Regions from separate parts of the Pantoea sp. CFCC18179 genome, predicted to be linked through region 1. Evidence: predicted binding sites of a transcription regulator. Region 1 holds the regulator's gene; each other region holds the start of a gene.
The links. The regulator CRP, encoded in region 1, controls carbon source genes, mostly activating them, when cyclic AMP is high. The targets are predictions, from matches to a motif close to ATGTGANNNNNNTCACAT.
Positions count from the first base shown of each region.

Region 2: the regulator CRP is predicted to act here: its motif matches at 2,219-2,236, upstream of ACPUC7_RS10270 (nucleoside-specific channel-forming protein Tsx).
Region 3: the regulator CRP is predicted to act here: its motif matches at 1,658-1,675, upstream of focA (formate transporter FocA).
Region 4: the regulator CRP is predicted to act here: its motif matches at 3,980-3,997, upstream of rbsD (D-ribose pyranase).

Region 1 is NZ_JBNBPM010000019.1:62,511-69,943, forward strand. It holds gene ACPUC7_RS22710 (putative adenosine monophosphate-protein transferase Fic) at 1-574, shown strand, start outside; gene ACPUC7_RS22715 (aminodeoxychorismate synthase component II) at 616-1,191, shown strand; gene argD (bifunctional acetylornithine/succinyldiaminopimelate transaminase) at 1,279-2,499, shown strand; gene ACPUC7_RS22725 (YccS/YhfK family putative transporter) at 2,496-4,574, opposite strand; gene crp (cAMP-activated global transcriptional regulator CRP) at 4,633-5,265, opposite strand; gene ACPUC7_RS22735 (OsmC family protein) at 5,572-5,976, shown strand; gene ACPUC7_RS22740 (phosphoribulokinase) at 6,067-6,936, opposite strand; gene ACPUC7_RS22745 (YheU family protein) at 6,998-7,216, opposite strand; gene ACPUC7_RS22750 (hydrolase) at 7,219-7,433, opposite strand, start outside.
Region 2 is NZ_JBNBPM010000004.1:161,183-168,615, reverse strand. It holds gene ACPUC7_RS10280 (response regulator) at 29-688, shown strand; gene ACPUC7_RS10275 (sensor histidine kinase) at 685-2,043, shown strand; gene ACPUC7_RS10270 (nucleoside-specific channel-forming protein Tsx) at 2,435-3,301, shown strand; gene yjdN (VOC family metalloprotein YjdN) at 3,407-3,838, opposite strand; gene ACPUC7_RS10260 (LysR family transcriptional regulator) at 3,917-4,819, opposite strand; gene ACPUC7_RS10255 (amidohydrolase) at 4,933-6,246, shown strand; gene ACPUC7_RS10250 (M20 family metallopeptidase) at 6,243-7,433, shown strand, end outside.
Region 3 is NZ_JBNBPM010000008.1:147,984-155,416, reverse strand. It holds gene pflB (formate C-acetyltransferase) at 1-670, opposite strand, end outside; gene focA (formate transporter FocA) at 741-1,601, opposite strand; gene ycaO (30S ribosomal protein S12 methylthiotransferase accessory factor YcaO) at 1,948-3,711, opposite strand; gene serC (3-phosphoserine/phosphohydroxythreonine transaminase) at 4,022-5,107, shown strand; gene aroA (3-phosphoshikimate 1-carboxyvinyltransferase) at 5,189-6,475, shown strand; gene cmk ((d)CMP kinase) at 6,674-7,354, shown strand.
Region 4 is NZ_JBNBPM010000007.1:266,009-273,441, reverse strand. It holds gene rbsK (ribokinase) at 1-28, opposite strand, end outside; gene rbsB (ribose ABC transporter substrate-binding protein RbsB) at 93-968, opposite strand; gene rbsC (ribose ABC transporter permease) at 995-1,966, opposite strand; gene rbsA (ribose ABC transporter ATP-binding protein RbsA) at 1,963-3,471, opposite strand; gene rbsD (D-ribose pyranase) at 3,479-3,898, opposite strand; gene ACPUC7_RS15555 (YgiW/YdeI family stress tolerance OB fold protein) at 4,072-4,467, opposite strand; gene qseB (quorum sensing response regulator transcription factor QseB) at 4,648-5,310, shown strand; gene qseC (quorum sensing histidine kinase QseC) at 5,307-6,638, shown strand; gene kup (low affinity potassium transporter Kup) at 6,698-7,433, opposite strand, start outside.

The sequences.
Region 1 (7,433 bases):
GGTGCGCGATCCTTATCTGTGGCATAACGACAGCGTGTTGAAGAATCGCCTTGATATTCATGATGAAGCGCAACTGCGTAAAGCCGAACTGGCTTTCAGTACTGCACGTATCGCGACCTTAGAACTTGGGCCGCGCAGCATTGGTTTACCGCGCTTGTGCCATATTCATCGCACGTTGTTTCAGGATCTCTACGCGTGGGCCGGTGAACTGCGCACGGTGGATATCTGGCGCGATGAAACGCCGTATTGTCACTGCGAATACATTGAGAAAGAGGGCAACACGCTGATGCAAGCGCTGGAAGCAGAACGCGGATTGGCGGATCTGCCTCAGGATGAGTTTATGGCGCGCATCGCGCACTACTATTGTGAAATCTTCGTGCTGCACCCGTTCCGCGCTGGCAATGGCCGCGCACAGCGTATCTTCTTCGAGCAGCTGGCGCTGCACGCTGGATATTTGCTGACGTGGGAAAATCTGGAGCGCGATGCATGGCGCGCCGCTATCTCAGCGGGTGTTGCTGGCGATTTAGCGCCGCTCACCGCACTGTTTGCGAAAGTGGTGAGTCCGACAAGCTAAAATGCGTAGAATAGCGGCGGTTTTACTGGCCTGAGGGCATTATGCTGCTGCTAATCGATAACTACGACTCTTTCACCTGGAATCTCTACCAATACTTTTGCGAATTGGGCGCGGAAGTGCGCGTGGTGCGTAATGATGCGCTTACGTTGGATGAGATGGAGGCGTTGCCGCTGACGCATCTGGTGATTTCGCCGGGTCCGTGCACGCCGGATCAATCCGGCATTTCCCTCGCGGCGATTCGTCACTTCGCCGGACGTCTGCCGATTCTCGGCGTATGTCTCGGCCATCAGGCCATCGCGCAGGTGTACGGCGCGCAGGTGGTGCGCGCGCGCCAGGTGATGCACGGCAAAACCTCGCTGATTCAGCACACCAATCAAGGTGTGTTTCGTGACCTTAATAATCCGCTCACCGTGACGCGCTATCATTCCTTGATTGTGGCGCGCGATACGCTGCCTGCTGAGTTTGAAATTACCGCATGGAGCCTGCGCGATGGCGAGCCAGATGAGATCATGGGTTTCCGTCATCGTACGTTGCCGCTGGAAGGCGTGCAGTTTCACCCAGAAAGCATTCTCAGTGAGCAAGGGCATCAACTGCTGGCGAATTTCCTGAACGCATAACTTATGTTTGCCTTCGTGTGATTTTTTATGCATATTTTGTGATTATAATTTCACATCAGCTCAACAAATAACCCGATGAGGTCGTCAATGGCAGCGGAAAAAATAGCGGTAACCCGGGAAACGTTCGATAACGTTATTTTGCCTGTTTATGCACCTGCGCAGTTTGTGCCGGTTAAAGGCAAAGGCAGCCGAGTGTGGGATCAGCAGGGCAAAGAGTATATCGATTTCTCTGGCGGGATCGCGGTGACTGCATTGGGCCATTGTCATCCGGCGCTGGTGGAAACGCTGAAAACCCAAGGCGAAACCTTGTGGCATACCAGCAACGTGTTCACCAACGAACCGGCGCTGCGTCTGGCCAGCAAGTTGATTGCGGCCACTTTTGCCGACCGGGTGTTTTTCGGTAACTCTGGCGCAGAAGCCAACGAAGCCGCCTTCAAGCTGGCTCGTTATTACGCCTGCAAAAAGCACAGCCCGTTCAAAAGCAAAATCATCGCTTTCCATAACGCCTTCCACGGCCGCACGCTGTTCACCGTGTCGGTTGGCGGGCAGCCAAAATATTCCGATGGCTTTGGGCCGAAACCGGCGGATATCGTGCATGTGCCGTTCAACGATCTTGATGCGGTTAAAGCCGTGATTGACGATCATACCTGCGCCATCGTGGTCGAGCCGATTCAGGGCGAAGGCGGCGTGATGCCCGCGACGGCGGAATTTATGCAAGGTTTGCGCGCGCTGTGTGATGAACATAATGCGCTGCTGGTGTTGGATGAAGTGCAGAGCGGCATGGGACGTAGCGGCAAGCTGTTTGCCTATGAACATTACGGCATCAAACCCGACATCATCACCACCGCGAAAGCGTTGGGCGGCGGTTTCCCGGTGAGCGCGATGTTGACCACCAACGAAATTGCCTCGGTGATGGCGCCGGGCGTGCATGGCACCACTTACGGCGGCAACCCGCTGGCGTGTGCGATTGCGGAAACCGCACTCGACATTATCAATACGCCGGAAGTGTTGGACGGCGTGGATGCGCGTCGCCAGCAGTTCGTTGAAGCGCTGCAAGCCATCGACAGCAAGTTCGACATCTTCAGCGAGATCCGCGGTAAAGGTCTGCTGATTGGTGCCGCGCTGAAACCGCAGTTCGCCAGTAAAGCGCGTGACATTCTCAACGCTTCAGCGGCAGAAGGGCTGATGATTTTGACTGCGGGCACCGACGTGATTCGTTTTGTGCCGTCGCTGGTGATTGAACCCACTGACATCGCCGAAGGCATGACGCGTTTCGCCACCGCGATTGAGAAAGTGTTAGCCGCTTAATCCGCTTTCGGACGCAACACCTTAAGCCAGCGGCCATGATGCGGTCGCTGGCTCCACGCCAAAGAAGAGATGGTGTGCATCACGTTGAGGTGCTGCAAAATCCGCTTCACATGCTGTTCGACAATCGTCACCGGCCCTTCATTCAGATTCTCCGGCGCTTCCAGAATATTGCTGTCATTGCCTGGCCCATCGTACGCCAGCCGTTGCTGACAGCGTTGCAGCGCGATTTCACAGGATTGCAGATAACGTTCCGCCAACTTGGACGTCAGCATAGTGTGTTCACGCGCCAGAATGGTCATCGCATTGATATGCTCAACGATAAATTGGCTGTGCGTTACCCACATGCGCATATCTTTCAGATATTGCAGATTGAAGCCGGGTTCGCTGGAGGCTTGATTGAGCGAGTTAAACAGCGCGTTGTGCGCTTGATTGACGCGCATGCGTTGATACGCCAACTTCTCCGGCGATTGCTCCGGGCCGAGCAGCAAGCGCAGCGCGTCCTGATAAGCCTCCAACGCATCGTGCGCATTGTTACGTAGCAAGCCGCTTTGCCATTGCGGCCACAGCCAAATCATCCCGGCGAAGGCAATCAGGCATCCCATCAAGGTATCCATCATGCGCGGTAACAAGAACTGCGCGCCATTCAGCGACAGCAATTGCAGCGAATACACCGCAGTGACGGTAAAGCCAATCATCGACCAACCGTAATATTTGCGCGTCACCAAATAGCTCGCCAGCGTAATCACCAGCATAAACAGCAGCGTGAGCGATTCCGGCACTTCCAGCCGTAAAGAAGCTGCGGCGATCAGCAAACCGGCAAAGGTGCCCAGTGCGCGGTGCTGAATGCGCACGCGCGTGGCGCTGTAGCCATTCTGGCTGACGAACATAATGGTCATCAGAATCCAGTAAGGTTTGGGGATGTTGAAGAACAGCGCCAGCGCGCTGCCAAACATCAACATCACGGCGAAACGACCGGCGGTACGTAACGCCGATGATTTGAAGGAAAGATAGCTGCGCAGCGCTGGCAGCAGCGGCAAGCGGCGTTGGCGATCGGCCATTAAGTCACGCGTGTAGAGCGGCTTTTGGGTACGCAGCACGCGAGCGATGCGGCTGAAGTGGTACAGACAGAAGTTGCCGACCGGATTATCCGGATGCTGGCGGGCGATTTTCTCCAGCGCACCCAGCTGCTTCTCCATGTGAAAGCGATCCGGCAACTGGTGATAAAGAATGGCATCGGCGAGCACCCGCAGCCGCGCTGAGATGATTTTGGCGTTCCAGCGAATCACCGCTTCGGCGTGACTCTGCTCAACCAGTTTCTGCACTTCTTCCGGCTGGTGCAGGCTAACTGAGATGTGTTCCTGCAAATCCAGCGCCACCTGGAAGGCGCGCGTCAGACGTTTGTGGCTGTTATCGCGGCTGGCCGACAGCATGTGCATCTGCTGATAACAGACGGTAATCAGATCAACCGCCTTTTGTTGACGTGCCAGCAGCGGCGGCAGCGCTTTTTCCGGATCGGTTAACTGCGTCAGCAAGGTGTATTTGGCATCGCAATAATCCGCCAGCTCGCGATACAGCAAACTGAGCGATTCGCGCATCGGCTGCTCTTTCCACAGCCAAAACCAGAACCAGTTGAACAAGCCGTACCACAATGTGCCGCCAATATAGAGCAGCGGCGGCACCCAAATCGGCATGCGTCCTACCAGGCTTAGCGAAAAGATGGCGGCAATCAAGGTGGCTGGCAGTAAGCGGCCATGCAGCGGGCTGATTTCACCGGTGACGCCAATCAGTAGCGGCAACACCAATAAAATCAGCGGCAACGGCACGTGATAATCGGTGAGGTACGGAATCAGGAAACTGCCGGTGGCGAACAGCGAACCACCCACAATCAAGCGTTTGAAGAAGCGTTTGTGCGGCGTATCTAACCCCGCCATGTTGCAGCAGGCCGGCACTAAAGAGAACAACAGCCCTTTTTGCAGATCGCCAAACAGCCAACCGAGAGCCACAGGCAGGCACAGCACCAGCGTTTGCCGCAGCGCATAGTTAACTTCAGGATGATAGATGATTCGGCGCCACATCAGCTCATCGCAAATAGAAACGGCGCGATGTTGCCATCACGCCGTGGGTGAGAAGGAATTAGCGGGTGCCGTAAACGACGATGGTTTTACCGTGTGCGGAGATCAGATTCTGATCTTCCAGCATTTTCAGGATACGACCCACGGTTTCGCGTGAGCAGCCCACGATCTGACCAATCTCCTGACGGGTGATTTTAATCTGCATTCCGTCTGGGTGAGTCATCGCATCTGGCTGTTTAGCCAGATTAAGCAGCGTTTGCGCGATACGTCCGGTCACATCGAGGAAGGCAAGGTTGCCCACTTTTTCAGATGTCACTTGCAGACGACGCGCCATTTGCGACGACAGTCGCATTAAAATATCCGGGTTTACCTGAATCAGCTGACGGAATTTTTTGTATGAAATTTCAGCCACTTCGCAGGCAGACTTCGCACGTACCCAAGCACTGCGTTCCTGGCCTTCTTCGAAAAGACCGAGTTCGCCGATGAAATCTCCCTGATTAAGGTAGGAGAGAATCATCTCTTTGCCTTCTTCATCTTTAATCAGTACCGCTACGGAACCTTTCACGATGTAGTACAGCGTTTCCGCTTTCTCACCCTGATGGATGAGCGTGCTTTTTGACGGATATTTGTGAATATGGCAATGGGACAGGAACCATTCGAGTGTAGGGTCTGTTTGCGGTTTGCCGAGAACCATTCGCTATTATCCTCTGTTGTAATCGTGCCCAAAAATACAGGGGGCATTTTTCCCTGTCAGGCGGTTTAATCGTCGAGCGTTTCCTAATGAAGGAAAATTTATTCCGGGGTGACTCTTAAGCTACGCTTTTGATTCTTCCCGCCTTCGTCGGTTAGGACGAAAATATTTTCAGCACTGTTTGTAGCACAGCTTTTGCGAGCTGTCTTGTGTTGTCTCGCTTCAGCAGAAGGGGGATTTCTCTGGATTGCCGTTTGTCATGTGAAAGCGTACTCTGACGGCAAAACCGCCGCTTCAGGAGAAAGAATAATGCAGGCACGAGTGAAATGGGTGGAAGGGCTTACCTTTCTCGGAGAATCCTCATCCGGCCATCAGGTATTAATGGACGGTAATTCCGGTGATAAAGCGCCAAGTCCAATGGAGATGGTGTTGATGGCAGCCGGCGGCTGTAGCGCGATTGACGTGGTGTCGATTCTGCAAAAAGGGCGTAGCGATGTCGCCGATTGCGAAGTGAAACTCACCTCTGAACGTCGTGAAGAAGCGCCACGTATTTTTACGCACATTAACCTGCATTTTATTGTCAGCGGCAAAGCGTTGAGCGATAAAGCGGTGGCGCGCGCAGTTGATCTGTCAGCGGAAAAATATTGTTCGGTGGCTATTATGCTGGGCAAAGGCGTTGAAATCACCCACAGCTATGAAGTGATTGAGCTTTAGCTCGATTGTAGCGGCGCGATTTATCGCGTTCAGTTGATGGTAAAAGGTCAACATAACGCAATAAATTGCGCCGCTACATAATCACTGCACTCACTCAATTCGCTTGCCTTCAATCAGGCGCTGCACCAGCGGCAACATAATCAACTCCATCGCCAGGCCCATTTTTCCGCCCGGCACCACCAAAGTGTTGATGTGGGAGATAAACGATCCCTGAATCATCGCCAGCAGATAAGGGAACGCAATCCCTTCCAATCCACGGAAATGAATCACCACAAAGCTTTCGTCGAGCGACGGAATTTCACGCGCGGCAAACGGGTTTGAGGTATCCACCGTTGGCACACGCTGGAAGTTGATGTGAGTACGCGAGAATTGCGGCGTGATGAAGTTGATGTAATCCTCCATCGAACGCACCACTGAATCCATCACCGCTTCCCGCGAATGTCCACGTTCGCTGGTGTCGCGCACCAGCTTTTGAATCCACTCAAGGTTAACAATTGGCACCACGCCAACAAGTAGATCTACATGTTCCGCCACGTTGTGTGGCTGCGTCACCACGCCGCCGTGCAAACCTTCATAAAACAGCACATCGGTGTTTTCCGGCAGCGGTTGCCACGGCGTAAAGGTGCCCGGCACCTGATTCCACGGTACGGCTTCATCGTAGGTGTGCAAATACTTGCGCGATTCGCCCAGTCCAGTTTGGCCGTAATGCTTGAACGTCTGCTCCAGCAAACCAAAGTCATTGGCTTCCGGGCCGAAATAACTGATGTGGCGCCCGAGATCGCGCGCTTTGCGGATCGCCATGTCCATTTCTGGACGCGTATAGCGATGGAAACTGTCGCCTTCCACTTCCGCGGCATGCAGATTTAACTGCTGGAAAATCTTACGGAAGGCAAGGCTGGTGGTGGTGGTTCCGGCACCGCTGGAACCGGTAACCGCAATAATTGGATGCCTGGCTGACATAACAGAGCTCCCTGTGAAGTCCGGCGATGAGCATTGTTACCACGAATTGCCGCGCGGCGCATTAGCCGCGAAATTCACTCTTCGGCATGATATTGATGGATTCGTGCAGCTCCGACCATACCAGCACTACCTCGCCGCGCTCAAGTTGGCGGCGCACATCGGCGACTTTCTGTGACAGGCTGCGTTCCTGTTCGCCGTAATCTGTGCCTTCACGCAGCACGAAGGTTTCAATCAGGTTTTCCAGCGTTTCCGCTTCAAGCTGCTGCCAGGGAATAATCACAATTACACATCCAAATAGGTAGAGAGCCAATCCGGCACGCGTTGTTCCAGCCACATTTGCGGTTTCAGCAACGTGCCGCCAACAAAGCCGACGTGGCCACCTTGCTGGGTCAGTTGATATTGCGTTGAGGCTGACAATTGATGCGGCTGCGGAATCACGGCGTCGGTCATAAAGGGATCGTCCTGCGCATGGATGAGCAGCAACGGTTTACGTACGC
Region 2 (7,433 bases), on a different contig from region 1:
ACTTCGTGCATTAATTTCGGAGGACATCATGCGTGTGCTGCTGGTAGAAGATGATGAAATGATTGGCGCCAATTTGCAGCAAGCGCTGGAAGCCGCAGGTTGGTCGGTGGATTGGGTACGCGATGGCGTGTTTGCCAGCAATGCCTGGGCCGAAGGCGGTTACACCTGCGTGTTGCTGGATCTCGGCTTGCCACGCGAAGATGGCCTGCACGTGCTGCGCCGGGCGCGCACGCGTGGTGATATGACGCCGGTGTTAGTGCTGACCGCGCGCGATACCGTGCAGCAACGCATTCAGGGATTGGATAGCGGTGCGGATGACTATTTGCTGAAACCCTTTGATCTGCAAGAGGTGCTAGCGCGCATGCGAGCCATTACCCGACGTCGTCACGGTGCGGCGGATTCCCTGCTCGGCAGCGGCGATGTGCAAATCGACATCATGACGCGCGAAGTCTTATACAAAGGCCAGCGCGAGCAACTTACGGCGCGTGAATACGCCCTGCTCTATGCCTTGCTGGAGCGTCCGGGCGCGATCTTGTCGCGCGAACAGTTAGAAAACCGCATTTACGGCTGGGGCGAAGAAGTCAGTAGCAACGCCGTCGATGTGTTGATTCACGGCATGCGCCGCAAACTGGATAACGAAGTGATCCGCAATGTCCGCGGACTCGGTTGGCGAGTCCCCGCAATATGAAACCTTTCACATTTATGCGCTCGTTGCGTAACAAACTGCTGACCACGCTGGTAATTCTGCATCTGGCGATGATCGGCGGTGTCACCTGGTATTTCTATCACTGCTACGGCGACATGATGGGCACCATGAAGGACGATCAGCTGGCCAAAATCGCCGATGCGTGGGCCACCAGCCAACGCATGCCAGCGCTGATGCCGATGGTGATGCACGCTGAGAAGCTGAAAAGCACCTACATCGTTCAACTGTGGGATACCAATAACAAGCTGCGCGCCAGTTCGTGGCCCGATTTACGTGCACCTCTGCAAGCGCAAAAGGGCTGGCACGATCTTAAAGTCGGTGACTGCGGCGATGACTGCGAATGGCGCGTGTATACGCGGCCCGGCGAGTTAGGCAGCGAAATCGGCAATATTCAGGTGTTGCACAACATTGGCTATATGAAGAGTTTGATGCTGAAGCGCGCGCTGTCAGCGATCATTCCGTTGATGCTAATGATGCCGCTGTCGCTGCTGGTGATTTGGCTGGTGGTGCGCGCTATCACCCGCGATCTGCGCGTGGCTTCACGCCACATCGCCGCGCAGGAAACGCTGCATCCGCACTCGGTTTCTCCCGATGGTTTGCCGGATGAAGTGCTGCCGCTGGTCGCCGCCTATAACTCATTGTTGGATAAGCTGCGCGCGGCCTGGTCGTCGCAGCGCCAGTTCCTTGAAGATGCCGCACATGAGCTGCGTACGCCGGTTACGGCAGTGACGTTGCAATTGGAGAATTTGCGTCAGCATATCCAACCGGGTGAAGCCAGCCGCCAGTTTGATCAGCTGGAAGCCGGTGTAACGCGCACGCGTCATTTGGTGACGCAGTTGCTGAATATCTCGCGTCAGGAAGATCAATCGGTAGTGGCGACGGTGGAAACCATCGAACTGGACGATTTGCTCAAAGAAAGCATTGAGCAGCTTATGGTAGTGGCGGATAAGCGCGGCATTGATATCGGCTTCAACGGCACCACACATTATCGTCTGCACGCCAGTCGTTCTGATTTGCGTAGCCTGTTCGATAACCTGATCGGCAACGCCATGTTGCATACGCCAGAAGGCAGTTTGGTCGATGTGCTGTTGCATCGCGTCGGCAATCATACCGTGGTGGATATCGTTGATAACGGCCCCGGCATGGCGGAATCCTTTATCGAACGCGCTTTTGATCGCTTTACCCGCTCACCCGATGTGCAGGCACAAGGCAGCGGTTTAGGGCTGTCGATTGTGCGCAGCGTGGCGCAGAAACATCAGATGCAAGTCGCGCTGTCCAATCGCCACAATGCGCATGGCGAGATTGCTGGTCTACAGGTGCGCGTTACATTGCCATAAGCCACACCGTGCCGTAGCGGCGCAAGTTATTGCGCATGACTGCTGCGGGTACGGTACATCGTCATGAGGGCGCGCGATAAATCGCGCCGCTACATCTTTTCTCCACATCAAACATTTTGACTGCTGGACGCGACAACGTAATCGGTTGCGGGGTTCCGTTCGCTTCACGCCTTTTATGTGATGCTCGTCACAAATACAATGAATCAAACTGCAACACTTTTTGACAAACGTGACCAAAATCTATTTTCTATGCCTCTGTTACAGGCACATTACGCGAGCTTGAAAATCTGGCGATTCAGACCGGATACAACAACACACCGCCCATCCCCTGGGATCAATTTCACCCGATCGCGGCGTTAGTCCAGCGGTCATAAGCATGTGGTTAACTATAATGAATTATAAATCGTTGATAGCAGGGGCCTTATTGGCCAGTAGCTGGACCGGCGCGGCACAAGCGGCAGACAGCGATCCGCAGTACGTTTCAGATTGGTGGCATCAAAGCGTTAACGTGGTCGGCAGCTATCACACCCGTTTTGGACCGCAGTTCAACAACGACGTGTATCTGGAATATGAAGCCTTCGCCAAAAAAGATTGGTTCGACTTCTACGGCTACCTCGATCTGACCAACTTCTTCGGCGTGGGTAATAGCAACGCCAACGGCGTGTTCGACCACGGTTCGCCGATGTTCATGGAAATTGAGCCACGTTTCTCGATTGATAAGCTGACCGGAACCGACCTGTCGTTTGGTCCATTCAAAGAGTGGTACTTCGCCAACAACTACATCTATGACATGGGTCGCAACAGCGATAGCCGTCAGAACACGTGGTACATGGGTCTGGGCACCGATATCGACACGCACAGCAAAGTGGGCCTGTCGCTGAACGTCTACGCCAAATACCAGTGGGAAAACTACGGTGCGGCGAACGAGAACAGCTGGGATGGCTATCGCTTCAAGGTGAAATACTTTGTGCCGATTACTGACCTGTGGGGCGGCAAGCTGAGCTACATCGGCTTCACCAACTTCGATTGGGGTTCGGATCTGCGTGATGAAACTGGTCCTTCACGTACCAGCAACTCGATCGCATCTAGCCACATTCTGTCGCTGAACTACGATCACTGGCACGTTTCGACCGTGGCGCGTTACTTCCACAACGGCGGCCAGTGGGCTGACGGCCAGGAGCTGAACTTCGGTAACGGTCCGTTTGAAGTGAAATCGACTGGTTTTGGTTATTATCTGGTAGTGGGTTACAACTTCTAATCGACAGAAGTATCGTGCGGTTTTAAAACGGTCGCCATGAATGGCGACCCTACGTTGTAGGGTGCGCATTTTTGCGCACCGCATCGAAAACCGCACTTACCCCAATCAAATCTGCGGCTTATACGCATTCACCATCCACGGCACGCCGAACTTATCGGTGAACATGCCGAAACCGTTGGCCCAAAACGTCGGCTCCCAATTTTTCGTCACCTTGCCGCCCGCCGATAACGCATCAAACCAGCGCTTGCCTTGGGCTTCATCCGGCGTCGATAAACTCACGGCAAACCCACCGTAATTCTGCGGCTGTCCGCCGTCGCTCATCATGATTTCGCCCTGCCCGATGCGCACATGCGCATGCATAATATCCTCAGGGGAAAATTTCATCCCGGATGGACAACCTTCGTCCTCCACCGGCGTTTCATCCGGCATATCGCCAAACGTCATCTTAAACAACAGCTCGCCGTCGGTCGCCGCAAGATAAAACGCGATCGCCTCTTCACAGCAACCGTCATAAAACAAATAGGGTGTCACTTGCATGGTTTGCTCTCCCTCAATGGATCGTCCAATGCAAGTGTAGTGGGCAATAATTAAACAGTTGCGAGCCAGGCCGCACTCTTACCTTTGCTGACAATAGCGGCGGAACAGCTGCGCCATATAGGCGCTCATTGGCGTTAGCGCGGTGTCTTTGCGCTGGATTAAATAGAAAGTAGCTTTGGGCAACGGCTCGTCGAGTTCGAGCGCAATTAACTGCCCGCCGTGGGTGGGATCTTCAATCACATCGCGCGAAATAATGCTGACGAAATCGCTCTGCGCCACCAGGCTGGTGCACGCCATAAAGGTTTCACAGGTAACCACGATTTTCGGTGCCATGCCGCGTTCGCCAAACATATCGTGCAGCAGTCGATAATAGCTGCCCTGCGGCGTCGGCATGGTCCAGTCGCACTGTTGCAGCTCAGCCAACGTGCGCGCATGCGCCATCGGATGGCCTTTGCGCATCACCACTTGATATTCGCGCTCCATCAAACGTTCGAATAACAATTCCTGATCGAGATGGTTTTTATCGTAGGTATTGATGGTGAAATCCAGTTCGCCCTGGCGCAGTTCATGCACCATCGAAACCAGCTGGCCTTCGACGATACGCACCTTCACCAGCGGATATTCACGATGAAACTGATTAATCACCAGCGGCATGATGGTGCGCGCGATACTGCCACCGACGCCAATATTCACCCGTCCACCGGCTAAACCCAGCCGCTGCTGAATATCCTCCTGCGCCACACGCAACTCTTCCAGCACTAAACTGGCATGTTGAAAAAAGTTATCACCGATATCGGTGAGCGTAACGCCTTGCTGCCTGCGCTCGAACAGGCGCGCGCCGAGCGTCAGTTCCAGTTCCTGAATTGCCTTGGTCAGCGCGGGCTGCGACAGCCCGGACAAACGGCTGGCGGCACGAATACTGCCCTGACGCGCCACGTCAACAAAAGCACGTAACTGATGAAGTTTGAGATGAGTCGACATCGTTGGGTGATAACCGTTGTTTATCAGTAGCAAGATATTCGCATCTTATGCCGGGTAAAACCAATGTGTAGATTCGACTGAATGCATAAAAAACCAACACAAAGGAAATGCCGATGAAAACCCTGCTTGATCTTGTCAACGCGCGTATCCCGCAGATGCAAACCTGGCGTCGCGATCTGCACCAGTTTGCCGAATCGGGCTGGCTGGAATTCCGCACCGCAACTTTAGTGGCCGAAGAGCTGCATCGCCTTGGTTATCAACTTCAGCTCGGCCGCGAAGTGATTGATGCCGATGCGCGCATGGGCTTGCCATCTGATGAGGTGCTGGCACAGCAAGAAGCGCGCGCGTTGGAGCAAGGGGCGCTGCCGCAGTGGATTAAACACTTCTCCGGCGGATTTTGCGGCGTGGTTGCCACGCTGGAAACCGGTCGTCCCGGCCCGGTGATGGGCTTCCGCGTGGATATGGATGCGCTCGATCAAAACGAAAGCCGCGCCGCCGATCACCTGCCAACGCGTGAAGGCTTTGCTTCGTGCAACGCTGGCATGATGCACGCTTGCGGTCACGACGGGCACACCACCATTGGCCTGGCGTTGGCAGGCGTATTGATGGAGATGAAAGATCAATTGAGCGGCACCCTCAAAATCATCTTCCAGCCCGCCGAAGAGGGTGTGCGCGGCGCGAAAGCGATGGTCGCCGCTGGCGTGGTGGATGATGTCGATCTGTTTACCGCCATTCACCTCGGCACCGGCGTGCCAGCCGGGGAAATCGTCTGCGGCAGCGACAGCTTCCTTGCCACCACCAAGCTCGACGTCCATTTCACCGGCGTTGGTGCGCACGCGGGCGGTAAACCCGAAGAGGGCCGCAATGCGTTGCTGGCGGCGGCGCAAGCCACTTTGGCGCTGCATAATTTGCCGCAACACAGCGGCGGCGTAGCGCGCGTCAACGTTGGCGTGTTGCAGGCGGGCAGCGGACGCAATGTCGTGCCAGATTTCGCACTGATGAAGGTGGAAACGCGTGGCGCCAGCAATGAGGTCAACGATGATATCTATCAGCAAGCGTTGCGCGTAATTGCCGGCGCTGCGGCGATGTACGGCGTTGAACACGACGTAAAACTGATGGGCGGTGCACGCAGTTGCACGCCAAGCCAGCCGTGGGTCGATTTCATCCACCAACAGGCTGATGCGTTAGGCATTTTCACCTCGGTAGTCGATACCAAACAGCAGGCGGCGGGTTCCGAAGATGCCACCTACATGCTGGAACGCGTGCAGCAGCGTGGCGGGCAATCCTCATACGTGATTTTTGGTTGTGAACTGGCGGCGGGCCATCACAACGCCAAATTCGATTTCGATGAAGCGATCATGGCGACGGCGGTACATACGCTGGCGACGCTGGCGCTGAATCAAGCGCAGTTTGGAGGCCAACGATGAGCCACAGCGAATTTATCGATCATTACATCAACGAAAACCAACCGCGTTTTAGTGCGTTGAGCGATGCAATTTGGGACGTGCCGGAAACGCGCTTTGAAGAGACGCAATCCTCTGCGCTGCTGGCCGATGCGCTGGAACAGGAGGGTTTTCACGTCGAACGCGGCGTCGGCAACATCGACACCGCTTTTGTCGCCAGCATCGGCAGCGGCAAGCCGGTGATCGCCATTCTCGGCGAATTTGATGCGCTGGCCGGTTTAAGCCAGCAATCGGGTTGCGCCACGCCGCAGCCGCTAGTGGAAAACGGCAACGGTCACGGCTGCGGCCACAATCTACTCGGCACTGCCGGACTAGCCGCCGCCTTCGCCATCAAAGCCTGGTGGGCGCAACACGGCCAACGCGGCACGCTGCGTTTTTACGGCTGTCCGGGCGAAGAAGGCGGATCGGGCAAAACCTTTATGGTGCGCGAAGGCTTGTTTGATGACGTCGATGCGGCGGTTACCTGGCATCCCGAAGGCTTTAGCGGCATGTTCAACCTCAGCACGCTTGCCAATATTCAGGCTGCTTTTCACTTCAAAGGCGTGGCGGCACACGCGGCCAACTCGCCGCATTTGGGACGCAGCGCGCTGGATGCGGTAACGCTGATGAACACCGGCGCCAACTTCCTGCGTGAACACATCGTGCAGGAAGCGCGTTTGCACTATGCGGTGACCAACACTGGCGGCGTTTCCCCCAATGTGGTGCAGGCCGATGCCGAAGTGTTGTATCTGATTCGCGCGCCGCAGCTCGATCAAGCGCAGGATATTTATCAGCGCGTGATTAACATCGCCAAAGGCGCGGCCCTGATGACTGACACGCAAATGACGGTGCGCTTCGACAAAGCCTGCTCTAATTACGTGCCGAATCGCGCGCTGGAAAGCGTGATGGAGCGCTATTTGCATCAGTTTGGTTTGCCTGACTACAGTGAAGCAGAACGCGCCTTTGCCGCCGAGATTCGATCCACACTGAGCAAGGACGATCTGCGCAACGCGCGTCTCAATGCGGCGCGTACCGGCGGCGAAGCGGGCGTGGCGTGGACCGAGGCGCTGGGCGACAAGATTTTGATGGATGAAGTGGCACCGTATGCGGTGACGCGCGAGTTGTTGTACGGATCGACCGATGTTGGCGATGTCAGTTGGGTCACGCCAACC
Region 3 (7,433 bases), on a different contig from region 1:
TCTCTTCACGTAAACGAATGGTGGCTTCGAGATTAACGCCGTTTTCCATATCGCTTTGCAGAGAGTTGAACTGCGCCACTTTGTCTTTCATCAGGAAGTCGATGCCGTACAAGGCAACGCGACGATAGTCACCAATGATGCGGCCACGGCCATAGGCATCTGGTAAACCGGTCAGCACGCCTGATTTGCGGCAGCGCATGATGTCTGGTGTATAAACATCAAATACGCCTTGGTTGTGAGTTTTACGATAATCAGTGAAGACTTTTTTTAGCGCTGGATCGAGTTCGCGACCATAAACTTTACAAGAGCCTTCAACCATTTTGATGCCACCGAATGGAATGATGGCACGTTTCAGAGGCGCTTCAGTTTGCAGGCCAACAATTTTTTCCAGTGATTTACTGATGTAACCGGCATCGTGCGAAGTAATGGTTGACGCTAAGTCGGTATCGAAATCGACCGGAGCATGCGTGCGGTTTTCAATTTTGATGCCTTCAAGCACGCTTTCCCACAACTTATCTGTTGCCGGAGTTGCACCTGCCAGGAAGGATTCATCACCTTCATACGGCGTGTAGTTTTTTTGGATAAAGTCACGGACATTGACGCTATTCTGCCATTCGCCGGCGCTAAATCCTTCCCAGGCTGACGCCATTTTTTCATTCAGTTCGGACATGATATACCTGCCTTATTTAGGGAGACTTTGATGCATTGGCGCGCTGATTGAGCGCGCCTATACCAATTAATTAATGCACCGGCTCGTTGCCACGCAGATAGATTACCCAGTAGGTCAAACCTACAAGCAATCCACCGCCGATAATGTTGCCGATGGTCACAGGAATGAGGTTGTTGACAATAAAATCGCCAACATTGAGTGATTGAAATTGTGCTGCACTTGAACCGGCCATTTGCCAGAATTCAGGGCTGGCGAAATCGCGAATAACGATCGCCATTGGGATGAGGAACATGTTGGCGATGCTGTGTTCAAAACCTGAAGCAACAAACATGGCGACGGGCAAAATCATTGCAAGCATCTTGTCTACCAAACTGCGACCGGAATAACTCATCCATACCGCCAGGCAAACCATCAAATTAGCTAGCGTGCCCAAGCTAACGGCTTCAATAAAAGTGTGATGCATTTTATGGTCTGCAGTTTGCAGAACATTTAATCCCCAGGCTCCATTAGCCACCATGTGTTCGCCTGCGAACCAGATCAATGCCACAAAGAACAGTGCGCCGAAGAGATTACCGACGTAAACGTTGAGCCAGTGTCGGCCCAATTGCAGCCAGTTGATCCGCCCGCTGGCTTTAGCAACCACGATCAGCACCGTTGAGGTGAACAAATCTGCACCACAAACGACTACCAGCATTAAACCGAGAGAAAAACAAATACCGCCAATGAGTTTGGCTATGCCATAAGGCATTGCGCCACTTCCGGTGGTGGCAGTGATATAGAAGACAAATGCTATAGAGATAAATACGCCAGCAGTGATGGCAAGGAAGAAAGTCGTTAAGGGATGTTTAGTAGCTTTATATACACCAGCTTCTTCTGCAACTTTTGCCATTGCTGCCGGTAATAATGAATTAAAAGGGTTGTCAGCTTTCACACTAACTATCTCCAAAAATTGCCTGTAAAGATACTAACAAAGGAGTATAGGTCAGAAATTGATATGGATCATATTTGCCTGGAAGGTGGCGGGTAAGCGAAACGATAAAGATGGGTTTTTGTGGTTAAATAATTGAAAATATTAAAATAAATAATTTTTAATTTATGCAAAATAAGTTGAATGGTATAGCTGTGATGCTCTAAGTTGTTAAAATAAATTAACGATTGAATCTCAATTGTTATTAAATATTCGGTTTATTTTGATATGAATTTTCATCATAAAAAATGGCACTGATTTTCAGTGCCATTTGCTCTTTTTTAATCAAACGATCATCAAATATTAATAATTACTTTTTCGACCAATAGCGTCGTTTAGCTGCCTGTAATTTCTCATAAGCCGCTAACAGTGATTGATGTGCAGGGAAGGCTTTTAAGTCCAGGTCGACGGCTTGCAATCCATAGAAAGGTGCTTCGCCACTCAACGCGGCTGAAGCTGCATCAACCGCAGCTTGACCATACATGCGGGTAAATGCACGATGATATTGCAGCGGATCGCGCTCTTCTTCCATTGCCAGCAGCAGCAGCGTCTGTAGGCAGCGATAATAGTTTGCGCGCTCTTCGCTGAAGATGGACTGGTTAAACTCCATGGTCCATTCAGTCCAGATTAATGCCTGATCTAAATCGCCACCGGCCAGCGCCAGCATCGCTTTAAGCTCACCAATACGCAGCGTATACCAGCCATTGTCTTTGCCCGAAGCTAAGCCGAGCAGTTCGCGCACGCGAGTAAAGTCATCGTGGCCTTCCTCATCCAATTGCACAATAAGTTCGAGGTAAGCTTCTGGCTCCCACTCACTTTCAGGCAGCGCAAGCAGTGTTTCACGCAACGGTGCGCCCATGCTGTTATTTGCCAGGAGCAGATCTTCAGCAGGATAGATGTCAGACATGCCAGGTACGATAATACGGCAAGCATAAACACTCAGGTGCTCATAATCCGCGATATAAACTTCTTTATCTTCTGCGCGGAAAATCGCCATCAAGGTATCGAACTCTTCGTGCGTCGAGCCTGCGAAGCTCCAATCGACGAAAGGATAATCCGCATCGTCTTTGAACATATCCCATGAAATCAAACCGCTGGAATCGATGAAGTGCGTCTCCAGGTTAGCGTGTTCAGCGACTTCTTCATCATCAAAGGTGGGTGGTGTGAAAACATCAAGGTCTTTCAGGCCACGGCCTTGCAGCAATTCAGTGACGGTACGTTCCAGGGCGACGCCAAAGTCTGGATGCGCGCCGAATGAGGCGAAGCAGGTACCGTTTGCTGGGTTGAATAGCACCACGCAAATGACCGGGTATTTGCCACCTAACGAAGCGTCATAAGAGAAGATTGGGAAACCTTCGGCTTCCAAACGCTCAATCGCTTCAATCACCCCAGGGTAGCGTTGCATCACTTCGGCAGGAATTTCTGGCAGGCTGATAGATTCCGCAATGATGCGGTTTTTAATATGACGCTCAAAGACTTCAGACAAACCCTGTACGCGGGCTTCATTTGCGGTATTACCCGCTGACATGCCGTTTGATACATACAGATTGCCGATGATGTTCATCGGAATATAAACCGTTTGCTGATCGGACTGACGGGTAAAGGGCAGGCCGCAAATACCACGTTCTTCATTACCTGATTGCAGGTCAATCAATTCAGAAGCACCAAGGCTCTCTTCTGGATCGTAGAATTTACGCAGGCGTGCATCCAAAATGCCGTCCGGCAGGCTGTCATCTTCCGTTAACGGGAACCATTTCTCATTCGGATAGTGAACGAAATCACCATCCGCAATGGTCTGGCCCAACCAAAAATCGGCAAAGAAATAGTTTGTTGAGAGGCGTTCAAAATATTCACCCAACGCGGAAGCCAGCGCCGCTTTCTTACTTGCACCTTTGCCGTTGGTGAAACACAGCGGACAATCACGATCGCGAATATGCACTGACCAAACGTGAGGTACCGGATTAAGCCATGAAGCTTCTTCGATATTGAAACCAAGGTCTTGCAGTTTCTGTTGGAAGCGGGCAATGGAATCTTCCAATGCGGCGTCTTTTCCGGGGATAAATGTTTGCGTCATGATGGCGCTCTCTCAAGTCGATGGGGTGGGCGTAAAGCGCGCAATAATACGGGTTTTATGCGTGCTTCGCTATTCAGTCTGCCAAATTTATCTCAGCCTAACCGCGGCCTTTCCACTACTTACTTGTCTGAATTTGCTTCCTGAAGCCGCCTCACAAAATTCCGTATCGTAATACATTTATGACATAAGCTGCGGTGAGGCTGGCTCTGGAAATGTGATCGTCGCCGGATTAATGATTGCAGCCTAAAGGAGGCAATGATAAAACCGGTGAAGTATTCATAACCGTTCGATATGACAGTGGTGAGGGGAAATGACGCAGGTTTATAATTTTAGCTCTGGTCCAGCAATGCTACCGGTAGAAGTGCTCCGTCGCGCAGAACAAGAACTGACAAACTGGCACGGGTTAGGTACTTCGGTGATGGAAATCAGTCACCGTAGCAAGGAGTTTATTGCTGTCGCAGAAGCGGCAGAACAAGATTTTCGCGATCTGCTGAAAATCCCTGCTAACTACAAAGTTTTATTCTGCCACGGTGGCGCGCGTGCGCAATTCGCTGCGATTCCTGGCAATTTACTCGGTGACGCGAAATCAGCGGATTACATTGACGGCGGATATTGGGCACATAGCGCCATCAAAGAAGCTGAAAAATTCTGTACACCAAATACCATTGATGTCAAAACCACGCGCGATGGTAAACGGGCTTTGTTACCAATGCGTGAATGGCAGTTAAATGATGACGCGGCTTACGTTCATTTCTGCCCCAACGAAACCATTGATGGTATCGCCATTGATGAAGAACCGGACTTCGGTGACAAAGTCGTGGTAGCCGATCTCTCTTCTACTATTCTGTCACGCCCGCTAGATATCAATCGTTATGGCGTTATTTATGCTGGCGCGCAGAAAAACATTGGCCCTGCTGGTTTAACGCTGGTGGTGGTGCGTGAAGATCTGTTAGGCAAAGCCCAGCGTTGGGTTCCTTCAATCCTTGACTACAAGGTGTTGGCTGAAAACGAATCAATGTTCAACACGCCACCAACCTTTGCTTGGTATCTCTCAGGCCTGGTATTCAAATGGCTGAAAGAGAAGGGCGGAGTCGCTGAAATGGACAAGGTTAATCAGGCTAAAGCTGATCTGCTGTATGGCGTGATTGATAACAGTGCATTTTATCGTAACGACGTTGCAGCGGAGAACCGTTCACGTATGAACGTGCCATTCCAATTGGCTGACGCAGCATTAGATAAAATCTTCCTTGATGAGTCGCTTAAAGCCGGTCTTCACGCGCTTAAAGGACATCGCGTGGTTGGCGGTATGCGTGCATCGATCTACAATGCGATGCCGCTTGAAGGTGTGAAAGCCTTGACTGAATTTATGGTCGACTTCGAACGTCGTCACGGCTAATTGTATTATTCATGCCAGTTTAACTGGTAGCAGACCCCGTCATACGATGGGGTCTCGTATTTTCTGGAGATTTGGTTTCACATGCAGGACTCCCTGACTCTACAGCCGATTGCCCGCGTTGACGGCACGGTAAACTTACCGGGTTCAAAAAGTGTTTCTAACCGTGCGCTGTTATTGGCTGCGCTGGCAAACGGCACGACTCGGCTGACCAACTTGTTGGATAGCGATGATGTCAAACACATGCTCAATGCGCTTGAAGCATTGGGTGTTAGTTTCACGCTTTCGGCGGATCGCACTGTTTGCGAAGTAGTCGGCAATGCGGGACCTTTACATGCAGATCAACCTCTTGAGCTGTTTCTCGGCAATGCCGGTACGGCGATGCGTCCGTTAGCGGCCGCGCTGTGCTTAGGACAGCAGTCGGTGGTATTGACCGGCGAACCACGCATGAAAGAACGCCCGATTGGTCACCTTGTTGATGCTCTTCGTCAGGGCGGAGCAAATATCGATTATCTGGAGCAGACCGATTATCCACCTTTGCGCCTCAACGGCGGATTTATTGGTGGAGAAGTCAGTGTAGACGGTAGCGTATCAAGCCAGTTTTTAACCGCTCTGTTGATGGCAGCGCCGTTGGCGCAACAAGACACCACCATCACGATCAAAGGTGATTTGGTTTCCAAGCCTTACATTGATATCACCTTGCACTTGATGCGCTGCTTCGGTGTTGAAGTCGATAATCAGAATTACCAGTGCTTCGTTGTTAAAGGCCAGCAGCAATATCAATCACCAGGTGACTATCTGGTTGAAGGTGATGCTTCATCAGCTTCTTATTTCCTTGCTGCAGCAGCCATCAAAGGCGGCACTGTTCGCGTTACAGGTATTGGCCGTAATAGCGTGCAGGGCGATATCCGTTTTGCTGATGTGTTGGAAAAAATGGGCGCGATAATAGAGTGGGGCGATGATTACATCTCCTGCACGCGTGGTTCACTCACCGCTATCGATATGGATATGAATCACATTCCCGATGCGGCGATGACCATTGCCACCACTGCGCTGTTTGCACAAGGCACTACGCTGATGCGCAATATCTACAACTGGCGCGTAAAAGAAACCGATCGCCTGGCAGCAATGGCTACTGAATTACGTAAAGTGGGTGCCGAAGTGGAAGAGGGGCACGACTTCATTCGTGTGACACCGCCAGCGCAGTTGCAACATGCTGATATTGGGACGTATAACGATCACCGCATGGCGATGTGTTTTGCACTGGTGGCACTATCAGATACTCCCGTAACGATTCTCGATCCTGGCTGTACGGCAAAAACTTTCCCGGATTATTTCCAGCAGTTGGCGAAAATCAGTCATATCGCCTAATCTCTCCTCCCGGTGCATCAGCGCCGGGTTTCTTTGCTTACATTTGGCCTTATCCGGCGGAAATTGTTCTGAATCTGTCTATATTTCTAGCGCTGTCTACGCTAAAGGGTAACGAACTTGACGCGGGCAGCGTATAATGTCGCGCAATCCAGATGGCCAAGAAGGCTGACAAAAAGCACGCAGTAACAGGAGAGAACAATGACGGCAATCGCCCCGGTTATTACCATAGATGGGCCAAGTGGCGCGGGTAAAGGGACCTTATGTAAAGCGATGGCGGAGTCGTTGCAGTGGCACTTATTGGATTCAGGCGCTATCTATCGCGTATTGGCTTTGGCTGCACTGCATCATCAAGTGGACATTGAATCTGAAGAAGCGCTGGTACCTATGGCTGCGCATCTTGATGTCCGTTTCCTCTCAGTAGACGGTGAAATGCAAGTGGTGCTGGAAGGTGAAGATGTGACTGGTGAAATTCGCACGCAGGAAGTAAGCAATACCGCTTCGCGCGTTGCTGCTTTTCCGCGCGTACGTGAAGCACTCTTACGTCGTCAACGCGCTTTCCGTGAAGACCCTGGGTTAATTGCGGATGGACGTGATATGGGAACCGTAGTTTTCCCGGATGCACCAGTAAAAATTTTCCTCGACGCGAGTTCGGAAGAGCGCGCGCATCGCCGTATGCTACAGTTGCAGGAGAAGGGCTTTAGTGTTAACTTTGATCGCCTTTTATCCGAGATAAAGGAACGCGACGACCGTGATCGTAATCGCGCCATCGCACCTTTAGTGCCTGCCACAGATGCTCTGGTACTGGATTCAACCAGTATGTCAATTGAGCAAGTGATTGAAAAGGCGCTTGATTATGCTAAGCAGAAGCTAGGCATTTAATCTTTCGGCAACCGAATTGCTGTAACCCTGTACCAAGGACCCGGTGCAGGGCATGTGAAACAACCCCATCCGACAATGA
Region 4 (7,433 bases), on a different contig from region 1:
GAACGGCCAGTTTTGCGCTTTTGCTCATTGGGATTCATCCAGAAAGATGCGCCACCGGGAAGGTGGCGCGTTGCCCTGCTTTTCTTTACTTATTATTTGGTTACTAGCTTCAGGTCAACCGGATTCACCGATTGCACCTTCTCGCCTTTCAATACTTTATCGGCAGTTTGCACGCCAATCATGCCGATCTTGTCTGGCATCTGCGCCACAGTGGCGGTCAGTTTACCTGATTCAACCGCTTTCACACCGTCAGCGGTGCCATCAAAACCGACCACCAGCACATCGGTTTTTCCAGCAGTTTGCAGTGCACGCAGCGCGCCTAACGCCATTTCGTCGTTCTGAGCAAACACGGCCTGCACATCTGGATGTCCTTGCAGCAGGTTCTGCATTACGTTCAGACCTTTAGTACGATCGAAGTCAGCAGGTTGGCTCGCCAGGATATTGAATTTGTGTGCATCAGCCGCCTGTTTGAAACCTTCGCCACGTTCGCGCGCCGCAGACGTACCGGCAATGCCTTGCAGTTCAATAATTTTCGCGCCATCGCCAAGTTTCTTAGCAATGAAGTCACCGGCCATTTTGCCGCCGAAACGGTTGTCTGAGGCCACGTGGCTCACGACGGTACCTTGCGCTGCAACGCGGTCCAGGGTGATGACTGGGATGTTGGCCTGGTTCGCCATTTTCACCGCATTGCCCACCGCATCAGAATCGGTTGGGTTGATCAGCAGCAGCTTGGTGCCACGTACCGTCAAGTCCTGCACGTTCGCCAGCTCTTTCGCCGGGTTGTTCTGCGAATCCAGCACCACGAGGTTATAACCCAGTTGGTCGGCTTCTTTCTGTGCGCCATCTTTCAGAGACACAAAGAACGGATTATTCAGAGTCGATACGACCAGAGCAATGGTGTCCTTTGCCATCGCGCCAGCACTGAGGGTGGCGCCAAGAATGACAGCCAATGCAGTTAACTTTTTCATTGTTAAATCCTGTGTGAGGGTCAGAGTTATTTACTGCTTTTGTTATCCACCAGCACCGCTAGCAGAATGACAACGGCTTTAACAATCATCTGGTAATAGGAAGAGACGCCCATCAGATTCAAACCGTTGTTAAGGAAACCGAGGATCAGCGCACCAATCAGCGTACCCATGATGCGGCCTTTGCCGCCCGCCAGGCTGGTACCGCCCAGCACCACCGCCGCGATTGCATCCAGTTCATAACCGGTGCCCGCTGTTGGCTGCGCAGAAGAGAGGCGTGCCACTTCGATGGTGCCCGCCAAAGCTGCCAACAGGCCGCACAGCGAATAGACGATGATTTTGACGCGATTAACGTTGATGCCAGACAAACGCGTCGCCGCTTCGTTGCCGCCTAGCGCATAGATGTAGCGGCCAAGGCGGGTGTGATGCAGCATGTACCACGCCAGCGCGAACACGATCACCATCAACCAAACCGGCGTTGGAATGCCCAACGGGCGACCAATACCGAACCAGCCAAACAGATCGGCGTTATCGTTAAAACCGGTATTGATTGGGCTGCCGTTGGTGTAAACCATGGTGACACCACGCAGCAGCAACATCATCACCAGCGTGGCGATAAACGCTTGCACCTTGCCGCGCGCCACGATCACGCCGGTAATGCCGCCAATTGCCGCACCCAGCGCCAGCGAAGCCGCCACCGCCACCAGCGCATTCACTTCCAATCCGACAATCGATGCCGCCACCGCGCCGGTCAGCGCCAACAGCGATCCCACCGATAAATCGATGCCTGAAGTCAGAATCACCAGCGTCATGCCGACTGCCATGATGGCGTTGACTGACGTTTGCTGGAGAATGTTGAACATGTTGGCCAGCGTGAAGAAGTTCGGACTCTGGCTGGCGACCACGGCGATCAGCACAATCAACGCAATCAGTGATTTCTGCTCCAGCAGCCAAGCTTTGCTGAACCAGCGACGGCTGGCGGGTAAGGTTTGGGTACTCATACAACTAACTCCTCGCTGTGTTGCTTACCGACTGCCGCCGCCATCAGAGATTCCTGGGTAGCTTGCTCACGGGAAAATTCGCCACTCAGATGGCCTTCATGCATTACCACGATGCGATCGCTCATGCCCAACACTTCCGGCATTTCCGACGACACCAAAATGATGCTCAGCCCTTCGGCTTTAAACTGGTTAATTAATTGATAAATATCTTTTTTCGCGCCAACGTCCACGCCACGCGTCGGTTCATCAAGGATCAACACATCCGGACGCGTCATTAAGCCGCGCGCAATCGCCACTTTCTGCTGATTACCGCCAGAAAGCAGGCCGATTGGCTGCTCCATTGAGGGCGTTTTGACGTTGAACAAACGGATAAAATCGCCCACTGCCAGTTGCTCGTCACTGTGGCGCAGATTGCCCGCGCCGGTGCTGAAATAACGCAGCGCAGTCAGCGACATGTTCTCTTTCACCGACATGCCAAGCACCAAACCATCGCGCTTGCGATCTTCGGAGATATAAACGATACCGTTGGCTAATCCATCTTGCGGTGAACGGGTAGTGATTTCGCGGCCATTGAGCGTGACTTTGCCTTTGCTGCGCGGCAACGCGCCATACAGCACTTTCATTAATTCGGTACGTCCCGCACCCATCAGGCCGGATACGCCAAGAATTTCGCCTTTGCGCAGCGTGAAGCTCACATCATCCACACCCGGTCCGCTGAGATTTTCTACTGTCAGACGAATTTCACCCGGTTGTTGATCGATGCGCGGATATTGATCCTCCAGCTTGCGACCAACCATCATCTCGATCAGGCTCTCTTCGCTGAGATCGCTCACCGCGCGCTCGGCAATAAATTGCCCATCACGGAACACAGTGACGTCATCGCAAATTTCGAAAATCTCTTTCATGCGGTGCGAGATATAGACGATGCCGCAGCCTTGCGCTTTTAGCTCGTTAATGACACGAAACAGCGACAGCGTTTCGGTATCAGTGAGCGCATCGGTAGGTTCATCCATAATGATGACTTTGGATTCGAAACTGAGCACCTTGGCGATCTCGACCATTTGCTGATCGCCAATCGACAAATCACCCACCAGCTTGTGGCTGTTGAAACGAAGATTCAGGCGCTGCAATAGCGCATCCGCCGCAGCATACATCTTTTTCCATTCGATGCGGCCAAAGCGGTTAACGAATTCACGACCAAGGAAAATATTCTCAGCAACCGAGAGTTGCGGAATCAGGTTGAGTTCCTGATGGATGATGCCAATGCCGGCTTCCTGTGACGCTTTCGGCCCAGAGAACACCACATTTTCACCCAGCCACTTCATAATGCCGGCATCCATGCTGTAAATGCCGGTTAGCACTTTCATCATGGTGGATTTGCCGGCACCGTTTTCGCCGACCAACGCCATCACGCGGCCCGGATAGACCGCCAGCGATGCGCCATTCAGCGCCTTCACGCCGGGGAACGATTTTTCAATCCCTTTGAGTTGCAATAACGGTTGCATAACGGCCTCAGAAGGTCACGCCAGCGCTCAGGATGACATTCGCATACGGAGAACACTCTCCGCTGCGAATGACCGCCTGACTACGCTGAGTTTGTTGTTTGAACTGTTCATGGCTGATGTAACGGATGGTGATGACATTTCCCTGGTGCTGTTGCAAGGCATCGAGCACGGCGAGCAGTGCGCTGTGGAGCTGCGGATTGTGTTGCTTGATCTCCTCCGCCATTAAGGCGCTTTCGACCTGCATCTCCTGTGTGATGACGTCCACTACCTGTAAAAATTCAGGCGTACCCGGCGTTAACGCCAGATCGATGCGCTGTGGACCCACCGGAATCGGCAAGCCTGCATCGGCAATCGTCAGCGTATCGGTGTGCCCAAGGCGGGCAATCACATGAGAGACTTCAGCGTTTAACAAGCGACCTTTTTTCATTTCTTCCACTCCACAGCGAAACGTTTCGCTGAGCGGGAGTGTATAAAATGCACGTGGCAACTCAATCGCGGCATCACGGAAATGTGATCGCCATCGAAACGTTTCGCTTGTGCCGGGGAGAATTTGAGTTTGGGGGGAGAATGGGAGCCGACTGCGCGGCTCCGCAACAGGAATTATGGCAGTTTACGGACTTGTTTAACGTCCAGTTCGATGGAGTTAAAGTCTTTATCCAGTTTACCGGTCAACTCGACCTGATCCTTTGGCGTTATGGTCAAACCGTTCCAGCGCTTGTGGTCGATTTCCACCTTCATGGTGCCGCTGGCGTCGCGGAATTGATAATCCTCATCACCGATCTGCTTTTCTAAATGGCCACGCACGGTGATCCAACTGTCATCTTTCATCTCTTCGGCTTGCTTCACGCTGACAACGCTAACATCACCCGCCTGGAAGCCGCCGGTTTTCGCTTGAGCCGTCGGCGCATTAGGATCAACAAAGCCACCTTGTTGTGCGGCCAAAACTGGCGTGGCAGCTAACATAACAATCGCCATTAGTGCGGCTGACTTTTTCATAATTTCACCTCTTTTCCATGAATGTGTGGTTTACGGTAGCTATTTCACCACAAGGTTCTTAACAGGATCTTAAGAGAATCGAATCCATGAAAATTCATTAAAAATAGTCCATTTGCGGCGATTTTCGCTGTACAAGCGCCATTGTGCTTCGTATAACTCCGCACAGCACAAGGAGGACTGATGCGCATTTTACTGATTGAAGATGACACGCTGATCGGCGACGGTTTGAAAGTCGGGCTGAACAAACTTGGCTTTACCGTGGATTGGTTTGTCTCAGGTGAAAGTGGTTTTCAAGCCTTGGCAGCCGCGCCCTGGGATGCGGTGGTGTTAGATTTGTCGCTGCCGGAACGCGATGGTTTAGACATCCTGCGTCAATGGCGCCAACAAGGACAGGATGTGCCGGTGCTGATCCTCACCGCGCGCGATGCGCTGGATCAGCGCGTGCAAGGCTTACAGCTGGGTGCCGACGATTATTTGTGTAAGCCGTTTGCGCTAACGGAAGTAGCGGCACGTTTGCAGGCGTTGATTCGCCGCCGTCACGGACAGCTGCAACCGGAACTCAAACACGGCAACGTGGTGATGATGCCCGGCAGCAATAGCGTGCAAATCGACGGTGAAGCCGTGAGCATGAAAAGTCGCGAACTGGCGCTGCTCGAATTGTTTCTGCGCAATCCGGGTCGCGTGCTGACGCGCAGCCAATTAGAAGAGAAGCTGTATAGCTGGGACGACGATGTTTCTAGCAATGCGGTAGAAGTACATATCCATCATCTGCGTAAAAAACTCGGCAGCCAGTTTATTCGGACCGTTCACGGCGTGGGATACACCTTGGGAGCGGCGGAATGAGCCTTTTCCTGCGCCTCGCCATCGGCTTTGTGCTGCTGATCATGATCTGTGGTGGGCTTGCCACTGTCAGCGCATGGCACCAAACGCGCGATAAAGTCGATGAACTGTTTGATACCCAGCAAATGCTGTTCGCCAAACGTTTGATTGCACTTGATCCCACTTCACTGCACGAAGTGACATTGCCGAAAACCAAGTCGATCCTGCGCCATCATCGCGGCGATCAGGATGACGATGCGCTGGCATTTGCCATTTTTAGCGCTGAGGGCCAGCCGCTGCTGAACGATGGCGAAAATGGTCGCGATCTCCAGTTTGATTATCGCCGCGATGGTTTTACCGATGGACGCTTGCGCGGTGATAAAGATAGCTGGCGGCTATTGTGGCTGACTTCAGCGGACAAACGCTATCGCGTGGTAGTGGGTCAGGAGTGGGAATACCGCGACGATATGACACGCGATTTGGCGCTCAGCAGCCTGCTGCCATGGTTGATCGCCATCCCATTGATGTTGCTGTTTTTACTCGCGCTGGTATGGTTCGAACTGCGTCCATTGAAACAATTAACGACCAAGTTACATCAGCGAGCGCCAGATGATGCCACGCCACTCACTGAAGCGCGCTTGCCAAAAGAGGTGAAACCGTTGGTGGCCGCACTCAATGGTTTGTTCAGTCGCATGGCAGAATTGGTGCAGCGCGAACGGCGTTTTACCTCCGATGCCGCGCATGAACTGCGTAGCCCGTTGGCGGCGTTGCGGGTGCAAAGTGAAGTGATTCAGCTGGCAGATGACGATGAGGCAATGCGCAAACGCGCACTGCAGCAATTGGATAGCGGCATCGTGCGTGCCACGCGGCTGGTGGATCAACTGCTGACGCTTTCCCGCGTGGAAGCGGATGATCTGCGCAGCGAGTTTCAGCCGGTCGCATTGGCTCCGCTGCTGCAAAATTTACTGGCCGAACATTTCCCGCAAGCCGAGCAACAGCATATTGAACTCGCATTTAACGGTCACGCAGAACCGGTGATGAACGGTCATCCACTGTTGTTGAGTTTACTGGTGCGCAATCTGCTGGATAACGCGCTGCGCTATTCACCGGCTGGCAGCACAGTTCAAATCCAGCTCGATCAGCGCGCCATCATCGTTGAAGATAACGGGGCTGGCGTAAATGAGGATCAACTTGCGCGCTTAGGCGAGCGTTTCTGGCGTCCGCCGGGACAAGCGCAAACCGGTAGCGGATTAGGGCTTTCGATTGTGAAGAATATTGCGCAGTTGCACGGTATTCGGCTGGTGTTCAGTCACGCCGAGCAGGGAGGACTGCGCGTCACCTTAAGCTGGTGACGCATGCAGGTGCCAAACAATGCACACCTGCATTCGTAGGGTCGCCATTCATGGTGACCTTAGATCTCGACCTGCGTGCCCAGTTCGATGACGCGATTGGGTGGAATTTCAAATTGATCCGGCGCACGCAGCGCATTGCGTTGCAGCGCGAGGAACAGCTTGCCGCGTAGGCGCAGATACCACGGACGATCGCCAATAATCAGCGATTCATGCGACATAAAGAACGAGGTTTCCATCATGCGGCAGTTAAGGCCTTCAAGACCGCAGCGGTGGAAAATCTCCTCCACGTTCGGGGTTTCACGCCAGCCGTAGCTTGCCACCACACGCCAGAACGTCGGCGACAACTGCTCGATGGTCACGCGACGAACGTTATGCACGTATGGCGCATCTTCGGTACGCAACGTCAGCAATACCACGCGCTCATGCAGTACTTTGTTGTGCTTGAGATTATGCAGCATGGCAAACGGGATCACATTCAGTGCACGCGACATGTAAACCGCTGTGCCTGGCACGCGTACCGGCGGCGATTTCTCCAGCGAGGCAATCATCGCTTCCAGTGAATTGCCGTGTTCATGCATACGACGCAGCAAACGGAAGCGCTCGCTCTTCCAGGTCGTCATGACGATAAACATCACCAGCGCCAGTGTCAGTGGCAACCAACCGCCTGAGAACACTTTGATCAGGTTGGCGGAGAACAGCGAAACGTCGATACACAGCATGGCAATCAGAATCAGAATCACCAAATAGCGGTTCCAGTGCCAGTTTTGAATCGCCACGGTGGAGCACAGAATAGCA